Regions from separate parts of the Streptomyces sp. R35 genome, predicted to be linked through region 2. Evidence: predicted binding sites of a transcription regulator. Region 2 holds the regulator's gene; the other holds the start of a gene.
What was found. The regulator HrcA, encoded in region 2, represses chaperone genes, less so after heat shock. The targets are predictions, from matches to a motif close to TTNGCACTCNGNNNNNCNGAGTGCNAA.
Positions count from the first base shown of each region.

Region 1 (12,094 bases), 940 kb from region 2:
TTGATCCACTTGGACTTGTCGAGGTCCCCGAGGTTGACCACCATCCGCATGGACGGCACCCAGACCACTCCGTAGCCGCCCGCCGCGTTCCAGCCGGTCGCGTTGACCGTCGCCTCGCCGCCGCTGAGCTTCCAGGGACCGCGGTTGAGCACGTACTGCACGATGCGGGGACCGTCGGTGCCCAGGGTCTGGTTCTTCAGGAACAGGCGGTGCAGCCGGCCCCAGCTCCAGGTGTCGATGTCCTTGCCGAGCTTGGCGGTCAGCTCCCAGCGGGCGTCCTTCATGGCCCGCTTGAACAGCCCGTCGCGATCGGTGACAGCAATGTCGGTGCGCGTCCTGGGCGCCGACCACCAGTCGTTCTTCGGGTCGTCGATGATCTTGCGGACGACCTCGAACCAGCGGTCGCCGCCGTCCGGCTGCGCCTGGTCCGCGTCGCGCTGGCCGCACTCGCGCACCTTGTTGCCGTCGTCGTCCACGGGACCGGTGGTGTCCACCGGGTCGACGTACAGGCACTGGCCCTTGACCCGCAGCTCCTTGGGCAGCTTGTTGCCGAAGGCGAGTTTGAGGATGTTGCGCCAGGTCGCGTTGAAGTACGCGGCCGCCGCGGAGTCGGCGTCCTGGGTGTAGTCCCAGCCCTCGAGGAGCTTCTGCGCCTCGCGGACGTTCTTGTCGTCGACGTCGATCTTGAGCAGCTTGGGCACGATCAGCTTGGCGATCTCACTGCTGTTGTCGAGCTGCATCTGGCGCATGTCGTCGGTCGAGATCTTGCCGCCGCCCTTGATCTTCGACTCGATCAGGTCGGCGATCCGCTGGCTGCGCGTGCCGTAGCCCCAGTCCGTGGTGAGCGTGTAGGGGTACTTGTCCTTGTCGACGATGGCCTGGTTGGCGGTCACGATGTAGCCGCGCTTGGGGTTGTACTCGTAGGGCAGCTCGGTCTGCTTGATGAAGCCGGTCCAGTTGTACTTGGAGTCCCAGCCCGGTGACGGGAGCGAGCCGTCGCCCTCGCCGCGGGTGGGGATCCTGCCCGGGAGCTGGTAGCCGATGTTGCCCTCGGTGTCGGCGTAGACCAGGTTCTGGGAGGGCACGTCGAAGGACGCGGACGCCTTGCGGAACTCCGTCCAGTTCGACGCCTTGTCCATCTCGAAGACGGCGTCCATGGAGTTGCCCGGGTCCAGCGCGGTCCAGCGCAGCGAGATGCCGTAGCCGTCGCCACGGTCGGGCGCCGCGGTGTCGACGGTGGCCTTCTTGCCGACCTTGACGAGCTCGTCGTCGCGGTCGGACAGCAGGGGGCCGTTGTTGGTCTCCCGGACGACGATCTTCTTGGACGCGGCGCCCGCGACCTTGATCGTCTCCTTGCGGGCCGTGAAGGGCACGACCTTGCCGTCGTACTGGTAGCCCTCGCCGGTGAGCTTCTCCAAGTAGAGGTCGGTGACGTCGACCCCGGAGTTGGTCATGCCCCAGGCGATGTCCTGATTGTGGCCGATGACCACGCCGGGCATGCCCGCGAAGGTGTAGCCGGAGACGTCGTACTGGCACTTGGTGGAGACGGTGCGGCAGTGCAGGCCCATCTGGTACCAGACCGACGGCAGCGAGGCCGACAGGTGCGGGTCATTGGCCAGCAGGGGCTTGCCAGTGATGGTGTGGTCGCCGTCGACGACCCAGGAGTTGGAGCCGATGCCGTTGCCGTTCACGCCGACGGCCGTGGGGAGGTCGTCGAGGACCTCGTAGAGCCCCGACAGCTGGCTCTGCAGGCTGGAGGGCGCCGTGACGTTGCCCGTGAGCCCCGTGCCCGCCGCGGACGTCGTGGAGGTCGAGGAGGCCGTGCTGGAGCTGCCCTGGACGTACGACCCGGTGACGCTGTCGTATTCGCCCTCCTGCACAATCGTCTTGTTCCGGCTGTACGGGTACTCCGGGTACAGGTCGGCGATCTGCTTCGGGCCGAGACGGCTCGTCATCAGCGAGCGGTCGATCTCCTCCTGCATGTTGCCGCGCAGGTCCCAGGCCATCGCCTTGAGCCAGGCCACCGAGTCGACCGGGGTCCACTCCTGGGGCTTGTAGTCGTTGGTGAAACCAAGGGCCGCGTACTCCAGGGAGATGTCCTTGCCGTCCTTGCCCTTCAGGTAGGCGTTGACTCCCTTGGCGTACGCCTGGAGGTACTTCTTCGTGGAGGCCGACAGCTTGGTGTCGTACTCCTTCTTCGCGACCCGGTCCCAGCCCAGGGTCCGCAGAAACTCGTCGTTCTTGACCTGGCCCTTGCCGAACATCTCGGACAGCCGGCCCGAGGTCATGTGGCGGCGCACGTCCATCTCGTAGAACCGGTCCTGCGCCTGGACGAAGCCCTGTGCCATGAACAGATCCTCGTCGGACGAGGCGTAGATCTGCGGAATCCCGTAGCCGTCGCGCTTGACGTCGACGGGCCCCGACAGCCCGTCGAGCGTGATCGAGCCCTTGGTCTGCGGGAACGAGGCGCGCACGGTGCTGATGCTCCAGTACGCGCCGAAGGCGACGCCTCCGATGATCGCAAGAACCAGGACAATCAAGAACAGTCGGGCTTTGCGCCCCTTCTTCCTGCCGGACTTGCCGGGCTTTTGGCCGGAAGAGGCGGTGGTGTTGGGGGGCATCGCTGTCCTTGCTGTCCTAACGCGAGCGGCAGGCGGTCCTGGAGTGCTGGAGCAACCATAGGCGCAGGGCCCAACGCGCCTTGACGCGGAGTCGGGTACCCGAGCGCACGAGAGTTCGATCTTGCCCATTGGAGTGTCAAGAAAGCGTCAAGAGTTAGGTAAGGTAACGAAGTACTTGGACTGACGTACCAATGTCCGGTGTTCGGATCGACGTGTTCGGATCCAGTGCCCGGATTGGCGAGAAGGGAACGGCCGCTGACTGTCCACCACCTCAACCAGCTCCTGCTCGTGTGCTCGCTCGTCCTGCTCGTCGCGGTGGCAGCGGTCCGGGTCTCTTCGCGCAGCGGGCTCCCCACGCTGCTCGTGTACCTGGGCATCGGCGTCGCGATGGGCCAGGACGGGATCGGCGACGTCCACTTCAACAATGCCGAGCTGACCCAGGTCATCGGGTACGCGGCCCTGGTCGTGATCCTGGCCGAGGGCGGTCTGGGCACGAAGTGGAAGGAGATCAAGCCGGCGCTTCCGGCCGCCTCCTCGCTGGCGCTGGTCGGTATCGCGGTGAGCGTCGGCGTCACGGCCGCGGGGGCCCACTATCTGATCGGTCTCGAGTGGCGGCAGGCGCTCATCATCGGAGCGGTGGTGTCTTCGACGGACGCGGCGGCGGTCTTCTCGGTGCTGCGGAAAATCCCCCTCCCCGCGCGCGTGACGGGCGTTCTGGAGGCCGAGTCGGGCTTCAACGACGCTCCGGTGGTCATCCTCGTCGTCGCGTTCTCCACGGCGGGCCCTGTCGAGCACTGGTACGCACTGCTGGGCGACATAGCCCTGGAGCTGGCCATCGGCGCGGCCATCGGCCTCGCGGTGGGCTGGCTCGGCTCGTACGGGCTGCGGCATGTGGCGCTGCCCGCCTCCGGCCTCTACCCGATCGCCGTGATGGCGATCGCGGTCGTCGCGTACGCCGCCGGCGCGCTCGCGCACGGCAGCGGCTTCCTCGCCGTCTATCTCGCCTCGATGCTGCTCGGCAACGCGAAGCTGCCGCACTGGCCCGCCACGCGCGGCTTCGCCGAAGGACTCGGCTGGATCGCCCAGATCGGCATGTTCGTCCTGCTCGGCCTGCTGGTCACCCCGCACGAGATGGGCGACGACATCTGGCCGGCGCTCGTCATCGGCCTGGTGCTGACCATGGTGGCGCGGCCACTGAGCGTCGTCGTCAGCCTGCTGCCGTTCCGTATTCCGTGGCAGGAGCAGACGCTGTTGTCCTGGGCGGGGCTGCGCGGCGCCGTGCCCATCATCCTGGCGACGATCCCGATGGTGAGCGGTATCGCGGAAAGCCGCCGCATCTTCAACATCGTCTTCGTCCTGGTCGTCGTCTACACCCTCGTCCAGGGGCCCACACTGCCCTGGCTGGCCCGGAAGCTGCGCCTGGGCGAGACCGGGGAGGCCGCCGACCTGGGCATCGAATCGGCGCCCCTGGAGCGGCTGCGCGGCCATCTGCTGTCCGTCGCGATCCCCGAGGGGTCGCGCATGCACGGCGTCGAGGTCAACGAGCTGCGACTGCCCGCGGGCGCCGGCGTCACGCTCGTCGTGCGCGACGGGAAGTCCTTCGTGCCGCTGCCCACAACCGTGCTGCGGCGCGGCGACGAACTGCTCGTGGTGGCCACCGACCCGGTCCGGGACGCAGCCGAGAAGCGGCTGCGCGCGGTGGGCCAGGGCGGCAAGCTGGCCGGCTGGCTGGGGACGTCGGGCAACGGAACGGGACAGCAAACGGGACATTAAGGGGCGATGGGCATTCGCAGGCGAACGCTGCCGTGGTGCTCGTTTTCACAGGCACTGACGCCGCCTTCCCTGTACGATGAAGGCACACCTTGATCGAACCAACTCTGCCTGACGCAGAGCTGGCGCCGACCGTATGGCGGCCGTGACGCTCTCCCCGCAGTGGGCGCCGGTATCTACCGCAGTTCCGCGCAAGAGGACAGCTCTCGGCGCCCCCCGCACGGGCGCGCTACCAGGTGGCAGAAAGGCACGGGCCGTGGCATCCACGGTCACCTCCCGCCCTGGATACGGACAGCTGCTGCGCACCCGCGGCGTCTGGACGTTCCTGCTTCCCGGCTTCGCCGCACGCCAGCCGTTCGCGATGCTCACCATCTCCATCGTGCTGCTCGTGCAGCACACCACCGGCTCGTACGGGACTGCCGGCGCCGTCGCCGCCGTCACCGGTGTCTCCATGGCGCTGTTCGCGCCCTTCACCGGGCGCCTCGCCGACCGCCTCGGGCAGCGGGCCGTCCTGCTGCCCGGCGTCCTGGTGCACGCCCTGTCGGGCCTCTCCTTGACGGCGCTCGCACTGGCGGACGCCCCCTTGTGGGCCCTTTTCGTCGCCGCCGTGCCGACCGGCGCCTCGGTACCGCAGATCGGCCCCATGGTGCGCGCCCGCTGGGGCGTGAAGCTGCAGGGCTCGCCCCTGATGACCACCGCCGCGGCCTTCGAGTCCGTCACGGACGAGCTGACCTTCGTGTTCGGCCCCCTGCTCGCCACAGCGCTGTGCACGGCCGTGAACCCAGCCGCGGGCCTGCTCACCGAGGCGGCGCTGACCCTGATCGGCGGTCTCCTCTTCGCCGCGCAGAAGAGCACGCAGCCCTCCGTCGCTTTCGACGGGCACGCACGCGTGGAGCGCGGTTCCGCTCTGCGGGTCCCCGGAGTGCGCGTTCTGATCGTCACCTTCCTCGGCATCGGCTCCGTCTTCGGCGGCATGCAGGTCTCCCTCGCCGCGTTCAGCGAGTCGATCGGCGAGCCCGGACTGAACGGCGTCCTGTACGGCGTCTTCGCCGCGGGCAACATGCTCTCCGGCATCGTCTGCGGCGCCATCGCCTGGAAGGTGGCCCCGCAGCGACGACTCGTCCTCGGGTACGCGGCCCTGGCGCTCACCGCCTCCGGGCTGTGGGCCGCCCACTCCGTGGTCGTGCTCGCCGGGATCGGCCTCCTGGTCGGCATGTGCATCGCTCCGGCCCTGATCACCGGCTACACCCTGGTCGAGGGCCTGGTGCCCCAGGCCGCCCGTACCGAGGCCTTCACCTGGCTGACCGGCGCGGTCGCGCTCGGCCAGGCGGCGGCCGTCACGGTCGCCGGACAGCTGGAGGACCGCCTCTGGGACGGTGCCGGTTTCCTGGTGCCTATGGCCGGTACGGCACTGGCTCTGACGACCCTGGTGGCCCTGCGCGCGCAGCTGATGCCGCCGCACGCGACCAGAGTGGTCACGCGCGGCGCGGCCCATCGCGAGCCTGTCGCGATCGGTGAGATGTGACGTGAGATTTTCGCGGAATACGTCACTGTGACTCCGCCGCCGAAGCGGCTTCTCACTTGGGCAGAAAAGCCCTCGTGACGGTCAAGCCCTGACCGCTGCCCGTGGGCAGGTGACGCACGTTACTCCATTCGTTGGCGACACAGGTTAGTATTGACGATCGTTAGCACTCATTGAGTGAGAGTGCCAGGAGGAAGACAAGTGCCGACCTACCAGTACCAGTGCACCGAGTGCGGCGAGGGCCTCGAGGCGGTGCAGAAGTTCACCGACGATGCCCTGACCGAGTGCCCCAACTGCGGTGGCCGCCTGAAGAAGGTGTTCTCGGCCGTCGGCATTGTCTTCAAGGGCTCCGGCTTCTACCGGAACGACAGCCGCGGCTCCTCGTCGAGCAGCTCGCCGGCTTCGTCGAAGCCGGCGACCTCTTCTTCGACCTCGTCGTCGACGACCTCGTCGTCGTCCTCAGACTCGAAGTCGTCGGGCACGGGCTCGTCCAGCAGCTCCGCCGCGTAAGGCTTCGCAGGACTCGTTCTTGCCGAAGACCCTGCCGTCGCACGACGGCAGGGTCTTCGGCGTTCCCCGGCCCGGCTAGGGTGCGGTCCATGGCGAACACGGAGAATCCACAGAGCCCGGACGGGGAGCAGGCGACGGCCAGGGCCGAGATCGGTGTCATCGGCGGCTCGGGCTTCTACTCCTTCCTCGACGACGTCACCGAAATACAGGTGGACACCCCCTACGGCTCGCCGAGCGACTCCCTGTTCCTCGGCGAGATCGCCGGGCGGCGGGTCGCCTTCCTCCCCCGCCACGGCCGTGGCCACCATCTGCCGCCGCACCGCATCAACTACCGGGCCAACCTGTGGGCGCTGCGTTCCGTCGGCGCACGCCAGATCCTCGGGCCCTGCGCGGTGGGCGGACTGCGCGCGGAGTACGGCCCGGGGACGCTGCTCGTGCCGGACCAGGTGGTGGACCGCACGAAGGCGCGGACGCAGACGTACTTCGACGGGATGCCGCTGCCGGACGGCACGGTGCCGAACGTGGTGCATGTGTCGCTGGCCGACCCGTACTGCCCCGTCGGGCGCAAGGCTGCCCTCGAAGCGGCGCGCGGTCGGGACTGGGAGCCGGTGGACGGCGGCACGCTCGTAGTGATCGAGGGGCCGCGGTTCTCCACTCGTGCCGAATCGCTCTGGCATCAGGCGCAGGGCTGGTCCGTGGTGGGCATGACCGGCCATCCCGAGGCCGCGCTCGCCCGCGAGCTGGAGCTCTGCTACACGTCGTTGACCCTCGTCACCGACCTTGACGCGGGTGCCGAGACCGGAGAGGGCGTCTCGCACGACGAGGTGTTCAAAGTGTTCGCTGCCAATGTGGACCGGCTGCGGCGCGTGCTCTTCGACGCGGTCGCGGGGCTGCCGGCGAACGAGACGCGGGACTGTCTGTGCACGACGGCGCTGGGCGGGATGGATCCGGGGTTCACACTGCCGTGACGGTGGCCCAGGGCAGATGGAACTTCCCGTTCGGGTGAGGGAGTTTTCCACAACTCGCGAGTAGTCCACGGGCTCCAGCGGGCTTCGCCGCGACGCCTCATCGTGGGATCGCAAACCGATCTCTCGTCGCAGGTGGTGGTCACCATGGCTCAGCTCTCCCCTCTCGTACGCCCACCCGGCGCGGACGCGCCGCCGACATGCGAGGTGCCGCACTTCGCTCCGGTACGCGTGCGCGGCGGGCGGTATCAGCTGCGGCGCCTCGCACGGCACAGGAGGCGGGCCGTGGCCGCGGGGCTCGCGGTCACGGCGGCGGCCCTCGTGGCGGCGGGCCCACGTGACGCGGAGCGGACGCGGGGACATCCGCCGGCAGCCTCCATCACTGCGTCCTCTCCTGTACGCGAGCGGCGCGCCGTCGAGACGGTGACGGCACCGGTGCGGATCTCCGACGGCGCCACGGTGCGGCTGTTGCGTCCGGGCGACCGGGTCGATGTCGTCGCAGCGGACAGCGGCGGCGAGGCACGGGTGGTCGCGGCCGGGGCACGGGTCACCGATGTGCCGGACATCAGCGCCACCGAGACCGGGGCGCTGGTCGTACTCGCCGTCCCGCGGGCCACGGCGGCACGGCTGGCCGGCGCGAGCGCCACCTCACGGCTGGCGGTGACGCTGTGCTGAATGACGAATCGGTGTCAAGTCCCTCGATCGAGCTACCGAATTGGACAGGCGCGGCATGCGCTGCCGTAGGTTGCGGAGCTGTTTGTTCCACAACTTGTGCAGAGGGGCCTCTTGGTGAGCGAGAAGAAGCAACCCGGCGTCTGGGAAGGCTTCAAGGCCTTTCTGATGCGTGGCAACGTCGTCGATCTGGCCGTCGCGGTGGTCATCGGCGCGGCCTTCACCAACATCGTCAACTCGGTGGTGAAGGGCGTCATCGGCCCGCTGGTGGGCGCGTTCGGGACCAAGGACCTCGACAAGTACAGCTCGTGTCTGAAGTCGCCGTGCAAGTTCGACGAGGCGACGGGCACGGTCACGAGCGGCATCCCCATCCTGTGGGGCACGGTCCTCAGCGCGACCCTCACGTTCGTGATCACGGCAGCCGTCGTCTACTTCCTGATGGTCCTGCCGATGTCCAAGTACCTGGCGGCGCAGGCAGCCCGGCAGAAGGCGAAGGAGGGCACGCAGGAGGTCATCGAGGTGTCCGAGCTGGAGGTGCTGAAGGAGATCCGCGACGCCCTCGTGGCGCAGCGCGGTTCGGGGCACAGCCAGGACTGACAGCGAGCCTCTGCGCCGGGGCCCAGAAGCTCGGGGATCTGGCTCAGAGGTGGTGGGGCGGCTTCTCGTCGAGGAAGCGCTTCAGGTCGGCCGCGCTGTCGCTGCTGCTGTCGGCCCGCTCGCCCCACCCGCGGTCCGTGTCGTCCGAGGACTGCTGGCTCAGCGGGTCGTCGAAGACCAGCGCCGATTTCGGATCGCGCGGTTCGGGGGCGGGGGCGGTACTCATGCCTCCAGGGTACGCGGAGGCGGTGGCGGCCCGACCCGGCTCAGCTGGGGGCCTCGGCGCCGGGGCGGGCGTAGAACCACCAGCAGACGACGAGGCACGTCGCGTAGAAGCCGATGAACAGCCACAGCGCGCTAGTGAAGAAGACGGCCGCATTAGTCCCCGATCGGAGACCGAAGGTCCTCCTGCCCGGCGGGCTCGGCTTCCCTTGGTCCGTCTGACCTCGTCGTCCCTTCGAGACCTTCGACCCAGGGCCGCTTGTGAACGCATTCACAAGAATTTCCGGGACTTTTCTGCTGTGCTTGGCCGTATGACGTCCAGTTCCACTTCCGAACCGGCTGCGACGCCACGGCCCGCCGGCCGTGGACCGCTGCGCAGAATGACCGCCCGAGGCCGCGACGAGGCGCACCGGGTCGCGTCGCCGCTGGAGCTCTTCTTCGACCTGTGTTTCGTCGTGGCCATCGCCCAGGCGGGCATCCAGCTGGTGCACGCCGTGACGGAGGGGCACGCGGGTGAGGGCATCCTCAACTACGCGATGGTCTTCTTCGCGATCTGGTGGGCCTGGATGAACTTCACCTGGTTCGCCTCGGCGTACGACAACGACGACGCGCTCTACCGGGTCGTCACGCTCGTGCAGATCGGCGGTGTGCTGGTGCTCGCGGCCGGGGTGTCGCGGGCGTTCCAGGACCACGATTTCGTGGTCGTCTGGCTCGGCTACGCGATCATGCGGTTCGCGATGATCGCGCAGTGGCTGCGGGTGGCACGCTCCGCCGAGGGAGCCGAGAGAACCATGGCCCTGCGGTACGCGGGCGGCGTACTGCTGTGCCAGATCGGCTGGCTGGGGCTGCTGCTCCTGCCGGAGTCCGGCCGCCCGTGGGTGTTCCTGGTGGTGGCGATCGCCGAGCTGTGCGTCCCGGTGTTCGCGGAGAAGGACTTCACGACCTCCTGGCATCCGCACCACATCTCCGAGCGGTACGGCCTGTTCACGATCATCGTGCTGGGCGAGACGATCGCCGCGGCCACGGTCGCCGTGAAGTCCGCCGTGGATGAGCACGACGCGCTGGGCGAGCTGCTGCCGATCGCCGCGGGTGGGCTGCTGATCGTCTTCTCCGCCTGGTGGATCTACTTCGTTGTGCCGATCCACGGACATCTGCGGTCCAACGCGCAGGCGTTCCTGTGGGGGTACGGCCACTACCTGATCTTCGCCTCCGCGGCCGCAATCGGTGCGGGCCTGGAGGTCGCGGTCGAGCAGGCGGTCGGCAAGGCGCACATCTCGACGCTCGCGGCGTCCGCCGCGGTGACGCTGCCGACCGCGCTGTACCTCCTCACCGTGTGGGTACTGCACTCCCGCCACTTCAAGGTGGGCATCGCGCAGCAGCTCGTCCTGCCGACCAACGCGTTGCTGGTCATCCTGTGCACGTTCCTGGGCGACTGGGCGGTGCTCGCGGCGGGCATCGTCTCGGCGCTGGCGGTGGCGGTCGGGGTGACGTTGACGGCGCAGATGGTTGTGAGGGAGGGAGCAGGGTCCGCGTAGCAACGTGCGGGGATCCGCTCAAGAAGAAGGTGCGGGGGCGCGCAGGAAGGAGCCGTGCACCCCATGCACCCCATGCGCTCCGTGCGCTCCGTGCGCTCCGTGCGCTCCGTGCGCCTCCTGAGCTCTGCGGCTACTGAGGCGTACAGCTGCTAAAGCGCGCGGCCAAGGAACACTGGGGGCATGACAGTTGACGCTCTGACAGATGTCGCGGGCCTGCGAGTGGGGCACGCGACGCGTTCCGGCGACGGTTGGCTCACCGGCACCACCGTGGTGCTCGCCCCTCCGGGCGGTGCGATCGCGGCCGTCGACGTACGTGGCGGCGGGCCCGGCACCAAGGAGACAGACGCGCTGGATCCGCGCAACCTCGTGCAGAAGGTCGAGGCGGTCGTGCTGACCGGCGGCAGCGCGTACGGGCTGGACTCGGCGTCGGGCGTGATGGCCTGGCTGGAGGAGCGGGGGCGCGGGGTACGGGTGGGTCCCGACCCGGCGCACGTCGTGCCGGTCGTGCCCGCTGCCTGCGTCTTCGATCTGGGGCGCGGCGGAGACTTCCGGGCCAGGCCGGACGCGTCCACGGGACGGGCCGCGGTCGAGGCGGCCGACGCGAGTGAGCCGGGTGCGCCGGTGCGCGAGGGGTGCGTGGGCGCCGGTACGGGGGCGGCGGTCGGGCGGTTCAAGGGCGGAGTCGGGACGGCGAGCGCCGTGCTGGAGTCCGGCATCACGGTGGCGGCGCTGGTGGTGGCCAACGCGGCGGGTTCGGCGGTGGAACCGGAAACGGGGGCACTGTACGGCGAGTTGCTGCGGGGGCATACGGCGCTCCCGGCGGCCCAGGTGCACGAGGCGGCGCAGCGGCGGCTGGCAGAGGCGGCGGCGAAGAATGCCCCTCCCCCGCTGAACACCACACTCGCCGTTGTCGCCACCGACGCCGATCTGACTCGCGCGCAGGCGCAGAAGCTGGCGGGGACGGCGCACGACGGTATCGCGCGCGCCGTGCGGCCGGTGCATCTGCTGAACGACGGGGACACGGTGTTCGCTCTGGCCACGGGCGCCCGGGCGCTCGCCACCGAGAACCCCTTGGCGCTCAACGAGATCCTCGCGGCGGGCGCGGACCTGGTGACGCGCGCGATCGTGCGGGCCGTGCGCTCGGCCGAGTCGGTGGACGGGCCTGGCGGGGTGTGGCCGTCGTACGAGGAGCTCTACGGGGGCAAGTAGTTGGGCGATTGTCCCGGTTCTGTCACGTGATGCCGCTCGGCGCGGGTCGCGGGAACCCTTCTCCCCGCGGCTCGCTCTTTCTCCACGCACTGGAGCGGATCACGCACATCATGAGAACTGGGAGCAGCCCGTGACAACGCCGGACACAACAGCGCGGCGCGCACTGGGGGCCTGTGCCGCCCTGATGGTCGGCGCCCTCACGCTCACCGCCTGCGGCGGCAACGCCAATGCCGACAGCAAGAGCGGCAAGGACGGCAAGAACGCGACCAAGACGTCCACGGCGAAGATCGTCATCTCGGCCAAGGACGGTTCGACGGGCGCGTCGATCAACGCGACCGGAGTGAAGGTCAGCGACGGCAAGCTGACCGACGTGAAGATGACGGTGGCCGGGACCGGGACTGCCGTACCCGGGGCGATATCCGCGAACGGCGGCTCCTGGAAACCGAAGGAGCAGCTGGAGCGGGGAACGAA
Region 1 covers NZ_CP163440.1:4,759,732-4,771,825, forward strand. The annotation lists gene AB5J50_RS21690 (penicillin acylase family protein) at 1-2,621, opposite strand, end outside; gene AB5J50_RS21695 (potassium/proton antiporter) at 2,856-4,394, shown strand; gene AB5J50_RS21700 (MFS transporter) at 4,648-5,916, shown strand; gene AB5J50_RS21705 (FmdB family zinc ribbon protein) at 6,115-6,423, shown strand; gene AB5J50_RS21710 (S-methyl-5'-thioadenosine phosphorylase) at 6,513-7,391, shown strand; gene AB5J50_RS21715 (hypothetical protein) at 7,536-8,063, shown strand; gene mscL (large conductance mechanosensitive channel protein MscL) at 8,178-8,657, shown strand; gene AB5J50_RS21725 (hypothetical protein) at 8,701-8,883, opposite strand; gene AB5J50_RS21730 (low temperature requirement protein A) at 9,191-10,414, shown strand; gene AB5J50_RS21735 (P1 family peptidase) at 10,595-11,623, shown strand; gene AB5J50_RS21740 (Ig-like domain-containing protein) at 11,754-12,094, shown strand, end outside.
Region 1: a site for HrcA is predicted at 6,077-6,103, ahead of AB5J50_RS21705 (FmdB family zinc ribbon protein). Genes of this name have one in related genera too.

Region 2 (12,094 bases):
TCCTTCCAGACCCCCGACACACCGCGCACCTGGGCCCGGCCGCCCAGCTGGCCCTCCGTGCCGACCTCGCGGGCCACCCTGGTCACCTCGTCGGCGAAGGCGGAGAGCTGGTCGACCATCGTGTTCACGGTGAGCTTCAGTTCGAGCAGCTCGCCGGTCGCCTCGACCGTCACCGTACGCGTCAGGTCGCCGCGCGCCACCGCCGTGGTCACCAGGGCGATGTCCCGCACCTGGGCCGTCAGCCGGGACGCCATCGTGTTGACCGCCTCGGTCACATCCCGCCAGCTCCCGGACAGACCGGTCACCTTGGCCCGGCCGCCGAGCCGCCCCTCCGTGCCGACCTCGCGGGCGACACGTGTGACCTCGCCGGTGAAGAGGGAGAGCTGATCGACCATCTTGTTGACCGCGCGGCCCAGTCTGCGTAAGTCGCCCCGCAGTTGGCGGTTCCCGTCGTGCAGATCGACCCGCTGGGTCAGATCGCCGCCGGCCACCGCGTCGAGGACACGTGTCGCGTTCGCCGCGGGGGCCACCAGGGCGTCGAGCAGCTGGTTCACGTCGTTGACGCGCGAAGTCCAGTTCCCCTGGCCCGGGCTGGCAGAAAGACGCTCGTCGAGCCGCCCGTGTCGTACCAATTCCCGCCGAACCCGCTGCACTTCCGTGTTGAAATGGGCGTTTCGGTCGATGATCTGGTTGAACGTCATGCTCAGCTCGGCCACCAAACCATGCCCGGTCTCCGGCACCTTGGTGAAGTCGCCGTCGCGGGCGGCGGCCATCGCCGCGAGCAGCGGACGCAGATCGGATGCCCGAATCTGTCCGTCTTCGAGCACATGCATACCACTGTTCTCACTCATGGCGGCCCACTTCGGTAACTCGGCGCTTATGGGCGTGGCCAGTCTGTCACTCTGTCCGCATCGCCTGAGGCGTATTCGTCCGATCTGCTCAGGGAGCTGCACAGTGGGGGCCATTCCGACGCAACGGGAGTCCATGGCGCGTGCCCCTGATGCGCCTGCGCACTACCGGCCCGGCCAGGAAGCCATCGCTCGCACCTCGCTGCCGGGTACTCCGCTCGCACCCGGAGCCGCCCGCCGGTTCGTGCGCGGCGCGCTCGCCGACTGGGCCGAACTCGCCCTGCCGGGCTCCGAGATCATCGACGACCGGCTCATCGACGACGCCGTCGTGGTGGTCAGCGAACTCGTCACCAACGCCGTCGTGCATGCGGGCACCGACGTCGAACTGCTGTGCCGCCTCGAAAGCCGCGACAGCCGCGACAGCCGCGACAACTGCGAAAGCCGCGAAACCGTGGAGGGCGGGCTGCCCGGCCCGCTCGTCGTCGAGGTCTCCGACCACCACCCCTCACGTGCGGTACGCGACGACGCCGTCGAACGGCCGTACGGCACCCCGGAGTACGGGCGCGGGCTGCGGCTCGTCGCCACTCTCTCCGAAGCGTGGGGGATCACCTACCGGCCCGGCGTCAAGACGGTCTGGGCGCGGCTGTTGGCCGACGGGGGCGCGGGAGTCGGCGGCATGGCCGAAACGTCCGCGGGTGCCGACAGCATCGCGGTAGCGGGCGACGGCAGCGTGCTGGAAGCCGGCGGGTTCGCGGACACCGCGGAGCACTTGGCGAAGAAGGAGCAGATAGCGGCGTACGCCACTGGCCAGGCCCTGGAGCGTGGGCTGCGGGCCGGCGAGCCGCTCGCCCCCGAGATACTCCCGCCCGAACCGAGGCGCAACGTCCACCAGGACCTGGACTGGCTCAACCGCGGCGCCCTCTCCTTCCTCGCCGAGGCCTCCGACCTGCTCGCCGGGCAGCTCGACGAGGACCTCGTGGCCGCGCTCGCCGGGCAGCTGCTCGTGCCGCGGCTCGCCGACTGGTGCGCCGTGTGGCTGGAGGACGAGGCCACCGACCGGGCCGGCGGTCTCGGCCTCGCCCTGGGACCCCGCCTCGCCCGCGTCTGGCACGGCAGCGAGAACCGCATCGAGGAACTGCGCCGCGCCCTGGAGAAGGACCCGCCGCGGCTGCCCGACGCGGTGCGTTCCCGGGCCGTCCCCGTGCCCTGGCCCGGCGAGGCGCTGGGCGCGCGCGGGGTGAGCGGGGCCGCGCTCGCGTACCGGCTGATCGCGGGCGGGCGGCCGCTGGGCACGCTCGTCATCGGGCGGGCCGGGCTGACCGACTTCCCCGACGAGATCACCGGGCTCGTCGAGGACCTCAGCCGCCGTATCGCCCTCGCCATCGGCGCGGCCCGCCAGTACGCGCGCCAGGCCACCATCAGCCGGGTCCTCCAGCGCGGTCTGCTGCCCGGCGCGGTCGCCGAGATCCCCGGGGTGCGCAGCGCCCTCGTGTACGAGCCGCTCGACAAGGGCGGACCCAGCGGCGACTTCTACGACCTGTTCCCGGCGGGCGACGGGCGCTGGTGCTTCGCGGTGGGCGACGTCCAGGGCAAGGGACCCGAGGCCGCCGTCGTGATCGGCCTGGCCCGGCCCTGGCTGCGGCTGCTGGCCCGCGAGGGCTACCAGGTCGCCGACGTCCTCGACCGCCTCAACCAGCTCCTGCTCGACGACGCGACCGAGACGGCGGACGCGGCGGCCCGTGCGCTCGTGGCGGCGGGCGGGCCGGGCCTCGGCGCCGACCTGGGCCCGCAGACGCGCTTCCTGTCCATGCTGTACGGCGAGCTGGTCCCCTTCGACGGCGGCGTGCGCTGCACCCTCGCCTCCGCCGGACATCCGCTGCCGCTGCTCCTCGGCCCCGACGGCGACGTACGGGAAGTGGCCCGCCCGCAGACCCTCCTCGGCGTCTTCGAGGACGCCGGCTACACCTCCGAGACCTTCGAGCTGCACCCCGGCGACACTGTGCTGTGCGTCACGGACGGTGTGACGGAGCGGCGCTGCGGACCCCGCCAGTTCGACGACGACGACGGCCTCGCGAAGGCCCTGGAGGGCTGCGCGGGACTGAGCGCCGAGCTGATCGCGGAGCGGATCCGCCGGCTGGTGCACGAGTTCGGTGCGCGGCCTCCGGAGGACGACATGGCGTTGCTGGTGCTGCAGGCCGAATAGGGCCCGAGGAGGGATGGGGCCCGAGGAGGAATGGGGCCGAGGAGGAACGGGGCCGAGGAGGAATGGGGCCCGAAGAGGACGTCGTACGGGGTATGGGCGCGCGTACGGGACAATGGAACGTATGCCTTCCGCACTCCCCGACGGTGAGCCCGTCCCCGACGACGGGGCGCTGCCCGCGCACGCCCTGGCCGGGGCGGCCGAGCGTCCCCTCGGGTTCTATCTCCACGTGCCGTACTGCGCGACCCGCTGCGGCTACTGCGACTTCAATACCTACACGGCGACCGAGCTGCGCGGCACCGGTGGCGTGCTCGCCTCCCGGGACAACTACGCGGACACGCTGACCGACGAGGTCCGGCTCGCCCGCAAGGTCCTCGGCGACGACCCGCGCCCCGTCCGCACGGTCTTCGTCGGCGGCGGTACGCCGACCCTGCTGGCTGCCGACGATCTCGTACGGATGCTGGGGGCGATCCGTGACGAGTTCGGGCTCGCGGACGACGCGGAGATCACCACGGAGGCGAACCCCGAGTCGGTCGATCCGGCATACCTCGCGACCTTGCGCGCCGGGGGCTTCAACCGGGTCTCCTTCGGGATGCAGAGCGCCAAGCAGCATGTACTGAAGGTGCTCGACCGCACGCACACGCCCGGCCGTCCCGAGGCCTGTGTCGCCGAGGCCCGTGCGGCGGGCTTCGAGCATGTGAACCTGGACCTGATCTACGGCACGCCCGGGGAGTCCGACGACGACTGGCGTGCCTCGCTCGACGCGGCGCTCGGTGCCGGGCCCGACCACATCTCCGCGTATGCGCTGATCGTGGAGGAGGGTACGCAGCTCGCCCGTCGTATCCGCCGTGGCGAGGTTCCGATGACGGACGACGACGTGCACGCGGATCGGTATCTCATCGCGGACGAGGTGATGTCGGGGGCGGGCTTCGAGTGGTACGAGGTGTCGAACTGGGCCGCTTCCGAGGCTGGGCGCTGCCTTCACAACGAGCTGTACTGGCGGGGAGCCGACTGGTGGGGGGCGGGGCCTGGGGCGCACAGTCACGTCGGTGGGGTGCGGTGGTGGAACGTGAAGCATCCTGGGGCGTATGCCTCGGCGCTGGCCTCCGGGCGGTCGCCGGGGGCGGGGCGGGAACTTCTCTCCGAGGAGGATCGCCGGGTTGAGCGCGTTCTTCTGGAGCTGCGGCTTCGTGAGGGGTGTCCGCTGTCTTTGCTTCGGGTGGATGGGCTTGCGGCGGCGGCGCGTGCGCTGGGTGAGGGGTTGCTCGAAGCCGGGCCGTACGACGAAGGTCGTGCCGTTCTGACGCTGCGCGGGCGGTTGCTCGCGGACGCGGTCGTCCGGGACCTGGTGGACTGAGGGCCCTTTTTCGCCCCCGCCGCCCCTACCCGTCCCATCCTTCTGGGGCTCCGCCCCTTCGACCCCGGGTGCGGGTGGGTGGGGGCTGGTCCAAAAGATTGCGCAGTTCCCCGCGCCCCTTTTAGGGGCGCGGGGAACTGCGCAATCTTTTAACGGGATGGGACGGGTAGGGGCGGCGGGGGCGAAAAAACGTCGTGCGGACCTCTACTCCGGGGCCGTGACGAAGTCGATCAACTCCTCCACTCGGCCCAGGAGTTCCGGCTCCAGGTCCTTGTAGGAGCGGACGTGGGACAGGATGTGCTGCCAGGCCGCGCCGGTGTTTTCCGGCCAGCCCAGGGAACGGCAGATGCCTGTTTTCCAGTCCTGGCCGTGGGGGATGCGGGGCCAGGAGGGGATGCCTACGGAGGACGGTTTCACGGCCTCCCAGATGTCGATGTAAGGGTGGCCGAGGACCAGGGCGTGGTCGCTGGTGACCGACTCGGCGATGCGGGACTCCTTGGTGCCGGGGACGAGGTGGTCGACCAGGATGCCGAGGCGGGCGTCCGGGCCGGGGTCGAAGTCCGCGACGATCGAGGGGAGGTCGTCGATGCCCTCCAGGTACTCGACGACGACGCCCTCGATGCGGAGGTCGTCGCCCCAGACCTTCTCGACGAGTTCGGCGTCGTGGCGGCCCTCGACGTAGATGCGGCCCGCGCGGGCCACCCTGGCACGCGCACCCGGTACCGCCACCGAACCCGAGGCCGTGCGGGCGGGACGCGACGCGGGCGCGGCCGACGGGCGGACCAGCGTCACCACCCTGCCCTCCAGGAGGAAGCCGCTCGGCTCCAGCGGGAAGACGCGGTGCTTGCCGAAGCGGTCCTCCAGGGTCACCGTGCCTGCCTCGCAGCGGATCACCGCGCCGCAGAAGCCGGTGCCGGGCTCCTCGACCACCAGACCGGGGTCCGCGGGGACCTCGGGCACGGGCTTGGGCTTCTTCCACGGCGGGGTCAGGTCCGGAGAGTACTGGCGCATTCGGATGACGATAGGAGAAGCCCCGCCGTCGTGTCGTACGGGCTCCTACGACACGCCGAAGCGGGTCGCCAGCGCGTTCCGCTGGGCCCGGACAAACGCCGCATTCACCGCCGCCCCGTGTCCCGGTACGTACACCGCGTCCTCCCCGCCCAGGTCGAGCAGCCGGTCCAGGGCCGCCGGCCAGTGGGAGGGGACGGCGTCCGGTCCCGCCTGGGGTTCGCCCGATTCCTCCACCAGATCGCCGCAGAAGACGATCTCCGGTGAACCGAGTGTGTTTGGGGTGGCTGGTGTGGCTGGTGTGCCTTGGATCAGTACCGCCAAGTCGTGGCCCGTGTGGCCGGGGCCCACGTTCGCCAGCAGGACCTGCACGCCGCCGCCCAGGTCGAGGGTCCACTCGCCGGACACCGAGTGGCGGGGGTGGACCAGGAGGTCCGCGGCCTCGGCCGCCTCGCGCGGGTCGAGGCCGTTGCGTACGGCGTCCGTGCGCAGTTCCTCGCGGTCGTGGGCGAAGACCGAGTCGAGGCCGACCGGCCCGAACACCTCCACGCCCGCGAACGCCGCCGCGCCGAAGACATGGTCGAAGTGGGGGTGGGTGAGTGCGAGGTGCGTCACTCGGCGGTCCGGGCCGAGGAGCCGCTGGGCCTCCGTGCGCAGCCGTGCGCCCTCCCCGAGGCTCGACCCGGCGTCGATCATCAGCGCCGCGCCCTCGCCCACCACGAGCCCGACCGTGCAGTCCCAGACCGGCAGCCGCCGCCGTCCCACCCGGGGCGCCACCCTTTCCCACCCCAACTCTTCCCAAGTCACGCTCATAAGGAGACGCTAAGCGGGCTCGGGGAAGTGAGGCACGCCCCCACGCCGCCCGGCACGGCACCTCGCCGCACTGCCGAATCACCCAAGTACATCCAGTACGAGGGCGATCCGGCAGCACGCCGATGCACCGCACCGGACGACGCGGGAACGCACCCCACTTCCCCGAGACCGCTTGGCCGTGAGAGCGCGCAGCACACGACATCGCAGGCCCGCCCTTGCCGGGGCCGTACCTCACCGCCGTACACTGGGCCGGGGAACGCTGGCACTCGCGTGCGATGAGTGCCAGGACGAAGGTCATGAAGGCCATGAAGGTCACGAAGGCCACGATGCTGAATTCTGGAGGTGTGCGCGATGCTCAGTGAACGCAGGCTCGAAGTGCTGCGCGCCATCGTCCAGGACTACGTGGGCACCGAGGAGCCGGTCGGTTCCAAGGCGCTCACCGAGCGGCACCGCCTCGGTGTCTCGCCGGCGACCGTGCGCAATGACATGGCCGCGCTGGAGGACGAGGGCTACATCGCCCAGCCGCACACCAGCGCCGGACGCATCCCCACCGACAAGGGCTACCGGCTCTTCGTCGACAAGCTCGCGGGCGTCAAGCCGATGACCGCGCCCGAGCGGCGGGCCATTCAGAATTTCCTCGACGGGGCTGTGGACCTCGACGACGTCGTCGGCCGGACCGTACGGCTGCTCGCGCAGCTCACGCGGCAGGTCGCCGTCGTGCAGTACCCCTCGCTGACGCGCTCGACGGTGCGGCACGTGGAGCTGCTGTCCCTCGCCCCAGCGCGCGTGATGCTGGTGCTGATCACGGACACCGGCCGGGTCGAGCAGCGCATGATCGACTGTCCGGTGCCGTTCGGCGAGACCTCGCTGGCGGATCTGCGCGCGCGGCTCAACAGCCGGGTCGCGGGCCGCCGTTTCGCGGACGTCCCGCAGCTCGTGCAGGACCTCCCGGACGCGTTCGAGGCGGAGGACCGGGGTACGGTCGCGACCGTGCTCTCCACCCTCCTGGAGACACTGGTCGAAGAGACCGAGGAGCGGCTGATGATCGGCGGCACCGCCAATCTGACCCGCTTCGGACATGACTTCCCTCTCACCATCCGGCCGGTGCTCGAAGCACTGGAGGAGCAGGTCGTGCTCCTCAAGTTGCTTGGTGAGGCCGGGGATTCGAGCATGACCGTGCGAATCGGGCACGAGAACGCGTATGAGGGACTCAACTCCACGTCCGTGGTCTCGGTCGGCTACGGTTCGGGCGACGAGGCAGTAGCGAAACTTGGCGTGGTCGGACCGACCCGCATGGATTACCCGGGAACGATGGGAGCGGTACGAGCGGTGGCACGGTACGTCGGACAGATCCTGGCGGAGTCGTAAGTGGCCACGGACTACTACGCCGTACTCGGCGTGAGCCGCGACGCGTCCCAGGACCAGATCAAGAAGGCGTTCCGGAGGCTCGCACGCGAGCTGCACCCGGACGTCAATCCCGATCCGAAGACGCAGGAGCGGTTCAAGGAGATCAACGCCGCGTACGAGGTGTTGTCGGACCCGCAGAAGAAGCAGGTCTACGACCTCGGCGGCGACCCGCTGTCCGCCTCCGGTGGCGGTGGCGCCGGCGGCTTCGGCGCGGGCGGCTTCGGGAACTTCTCGGACATCATGGACGCCTTCTTCGGTACGGCGTCGCAGCGCGGCCCCCGGTCGCGTACGCGGCGTGGCCAGGACGCAATGATCCGGCTCGAGATCGAGCTGGACGAGGCGGCCTTCGGCACGACGAAGGACATCCAGGTCGACACGGCCGTCGTCTGCGCCACCTGTAACGGTGAGGGCGCGGCGCCGGGTACCTCGGCCCAGACCTGTGACATGTGTCGCGGGCGGGGTGAGGTGTCCCAGGTCACGCGGTCGTTCCTGGGCCAGGTCATGACGTCCCGGCCGTGTCCGCAGTGTCAGGGCTTCGGGACCGTGGTTCCGACGCCGTGCCCCGAGTGCGCTGGTGACGGGCGGGTGCGGTCTCGTCGGACGCTGACCGTCAAGATCCCCGCCGGTGTCGACAACGGCACGCGGATCCAGCTCGCGGGCGAGGGCGAGGTCGGGCCCGGTGGCGGACCTGCCGGTGACCTCTACGTCGAGATCCACGAACTCCCGCACTCGACCTTCCAGCGGCGCGGTGACGATCTGCACTGCACGGTCACCATTCCGATGACCGCGGCGTCGCTCGGTACGAAGGTGCCGCTGGAGACGCTCGACGGGCTGGAGGAGGTCGACATCCGGCCGGGCACGCAGTCCGGGCAGTCGATTCCGTTGCACGGGCGGGGTGTCACGCATCTGCGGGGCGGTGGGCGTGGTGACCTGATCGTCCACGTCGAGGTGATGACGCCGACGAAGCTGGATCCTGAGCAGGAGCGGTTGCTGCGGGAGCTGGCGAAGCTGCGGGGGGAGGAGCGGCCCACCGGGCAGTTCCAGCCCGGGCAGCAGGGGTTGTTCTCGCGTCTGAAGGATGCGTTCAACGGTCGCTGACCCCGTTCGCTTGTGTGTTGGCTGCGGGTGGGTTGGGGGCTGGTCCAAAAGATTGCGCAGTTCCCCGCGCCCCTTTTAGGGGCGCGGGGAACTGCGCAATCTTTTGGGGGTCTGGGGGCGAAAAAAGGCCCCTCGCGGGTGCTCATCCCGGTGGCCTATGCCAGGTGGACGGCCGGATTCGGACTTGTTCGGGGGACGTGACAACATGCCGTCATGTCCACCGCACTGACCGATCTCTTCCCACACCCGATCGTGCAGGCCCCCATGGCGGGCGGCGTCTCCGTGCCGCAGCTCGCGGCTGCCGTGTCCGAGGCCGGCGGGCTGGGTTTCCTCGCCGCCGGGTACAAGACCGCCGACGGCATGTACCAGGAGATCAAGCAGCTGCGCGGGCTCACGGGGCGCCCCTTCGGGGTCAATCTGTTCATGCCGCAGCCCGAGTACGCGGACGCGGCCGCCGTCGAGGTGTACGCCAACCAGCTCGCCGGTGAGGCCGCCTGGTACGAGACCGAACTCGGCGACCCCGACAGCGGCCGCGACGACGGCTACGACGCCAAGCTCGCCGTCCTCCTCGACAACCCGGTGCCGGTGGTCTCCTTCCACTTCGGCGTCCCGAGCCGTGACGTCCTGGATTCCCTCGCCCGCGCCGGCACGCTGACGATGGTCACGGCGACCACCGCTGAGGAGGCGCTGGCCGTGCAGCGGGCGGGTGCCGCCGCGGTGATCGTGCAGGGCGTGGAGGCCGGTGGCCACCAGGGCACCCATCGCGACAACCCGGAGACGGACGGCACGGGGATCGGGCTGCTGTCGCTGATCGCGCAGGCGCGCGAGACCGTACAGATCCCGATCGTCGCCGCCGGCGGCATCATGCGCGGCAGCCAGATCGCCGCCGTCCTCGCCGCAGGCGCGAGCGCGGCCCAGCTCGGCACCGCGTTCCTCGCCACCCCGGAGTCCGGCGCGAACGCCGTGCACAAGCAGGCGCTGACCAACCCCCTCTTCGTACGGACGGAATTGACGCGCGCGTTCTCCGGCCGCCCGGCGCGCGGACTCGTCAACCGCTTCCTGCGCGAGCACGGCCCGTATGCGCCCGCCGCGTACCCCGAGGTCCACCACCTCACCTCCCCGCTGCGCAAGGCGGCGGCCAAGGCGGGCGACGCGCAGGGCATGGCGCTGTGGGCCGGGCAGGGCCACCGTATGGCGCGCGAACTGCCCGCGGGACAGCTCGTGGAGGTGCTGAACGCCGAACTCGCCGCCGCGAAGACAGCGTTGTCGGCTCCGGAGGAGTTCCCGGAGTCCTCGGAAGGGGGTGCGGACCGATGACGGCACCGGTGTTCGTGGTCGAGCACTTCAACGCGGGCGGCGGCGGACGTTATGTCCTCGACGGACCCGAGGGGCGGCACGCCGTCTCCGTGAAGCGGCTGCGGGCCGGCGAGGACGTCATCCTCACCGACGGGGCCGGGCGGTGGGCGGAGTGCGTCGTCGTCGACACCGAGGGCAAGGACCGGCTGATCGTCCACATGGACTCCTTCTCCGAGGAACCTCCGGAGTCCCCTCGTATCACCGTCGTCCAGGCCCTCCCCAAGGGTGACCGGGGCGAGCTCGCCGTCGAGACCATGACCGAGACCGGCGTGGACGCGATCGTCCCCTGGGCGGCCTCCCGCTGCATCACGCAGTGGAGGGGCGAGCGGGGTCTGAAGGCGCTCGCCAAGTGGCGGGCGACGGCCCGGGAAGCCGGCAAGCAGTCGCGCCGCGTCCGCTTTCCCGAGGTCGCGGACGCGATGACGACCAAGCAGGTTGCCGCACTTCTCGCCAAAGCCGATCTCGCGGCGGTGCTGCACGAGGACACGGAGCTCGGGACCGAGCCGTTCGCCACGGCGGAACTTCCCTCCTCCGGGGAGATCGTGCTGGTGGTCGGGCCCGAGGGCGGGATTTCTCCCGAGGAGGTCGAGATCTTCACCGCGGCGGGGGCGAGGACGTTCCATCTGGGGCGTACCGTGCTGCGTACATCGACCGCCGGGACCGTGGGCACGGCGCTGCTGCTGGCCCGTACGGGTCGCTGGTCCTGACCTGGTCTGGCCTGACCTGATTTGACCGCCGCGTATCCACGGGGGATGCCTTGGAACTCGCTCAAGTACGGCTGCTCGTCTCGGACTTCGCTGCCTGCTACCGCTTCTACGCCGATGTCCTCGGGCTCAAGCCCCAGTCGGGGGCGACCGAGGGGCCGTACGAGAAGTTCAGCCCTGCTACCGGCTCTGCGGGGATGGCTCTGCAGGATCGCGCGATGATGGCCGAGGTCCTTGGTGAACTGGGCGATCCGGTGAACGGGCATCGCTCGCTGGTCGTGCTGCGTGTCGACGATCTCGATGCCTACTGCGACGAGATCACCTCCCGCGGGGCCACCCTTCTGCACGGCCCCGTCCCCATGACCGACCGCCTGCGCGTCGCCTACCTCAAGGACCCAGAGGGCAACCTCGTGGAACTCCAACAGTGGCTGCTGCTCCGCGGCTGACCACCGGGCTTTCCTCGCCCCCGCCGCCCCTACCCGTCCCATCCCTGGGGGCTGCGCCCCCAGACCCCCGCTAAAAGATTGCGCAGTTCCCCGCGCCCCTTAAGGGGCGCGGGGAACTGCGCGACCAGCCACAACGAACCCGCAGTCGACGAACCAGGGTGGGCGGGGGATCGCGGGGCGAAGCCCCGCGCCTCAGGGGCGCGGGGAACTGCGCGAACGGCCCCCACCGGCCCGCAGCCGACGAACGAAAGAAACCCTCGTTCGGGTGGTCCCGGGGATCGTGGCCGCATGCGGTCTACCGCGGTCGGCGGGAGAGTGGCACGCTGCCGTGCATGGGGGCTTTGAGGCGTATTACGCGTCGGATGGGGCGCAGGCAGATGTGGGCGGCCGCCGGGCTGGGAGCGGTCGGTGTGTTCGGGGTGGCCGCGTGTGAGCCGGGGGACGGGCTGAGTTCCGCCGCGGTCGCGTACACGACCGACCAGACGGCGACCAAGGAACTCGAACGGCAGCATGTGAACGTGCGCTGGCTCAGCTGCACGGCCTCGTACGGCGGCGGCAACAAGGCCTACACGCCGGGGAAGACGCCCTCGCCGACCGAGAACACCGTCGCCACCGTCGACTGCCGGGGGCAGACGGACGACGGACGGGAGATCACGGTCAAGGGCAAGGTCACCCGGGCCGTCGACGGCGCGTGCGTGCGCGGGGACCTCGTCGCGAAGGTCGGTGGCAAGGAGTGGTTCCATGTCAATGGCCTGGGCAACTGCAATGCCACGAACACCCCCAACCCGCCCATCTCGTACCACCCCTCGTACGGGCAGCCCAACCCCACCGTCACCGTCACCGTGACGAAGACCATG
Region 2 covers NZ_CP163440.1:3,816,680-3,828,773, reverse strand. The annotation lists gene AB5J50_RS17585 (HAMP domain-containing protein) at 1-851, opposite strand, end outside; gene AB5J50_RS17580 (SpoIIE family protein phosphatase) at 955-3,051, shown strand; gene hemW (radical SAM family heme chaperone HemW) at 3,173-4,405, shown strand; gene AB5J50_RS17570 (DUF3097 domain-containing protein) at 4,610-5,416, opposite strand; gene AB5J50_RS17565 (MBL fold metallo-hydrolase) at 5,462-6,226, opposite strand; gene hrcA (heat-inducible transcriptional repressor HrcA) at 6,578-7,594, shown strand; gene dnaJ (molecular chaperone DnaJ) at 7,595-8,731, shown strand; gene AB5J50_RS17550 (nitronate monooxygenase) at 8,945-10,048, shown strand; gene AB5J50_RS17545 (16S rRNA (uracil(1498)-N(3))-methyltransferase) at 10,045-10,794, shown strand; gene AB5J50_RS17540 (VOC family protein) at 10,845-11,237, shown strand; gene AB5J50_RS17535 (hypothetical protein) at 11,600-12,094, shown strand, end outside.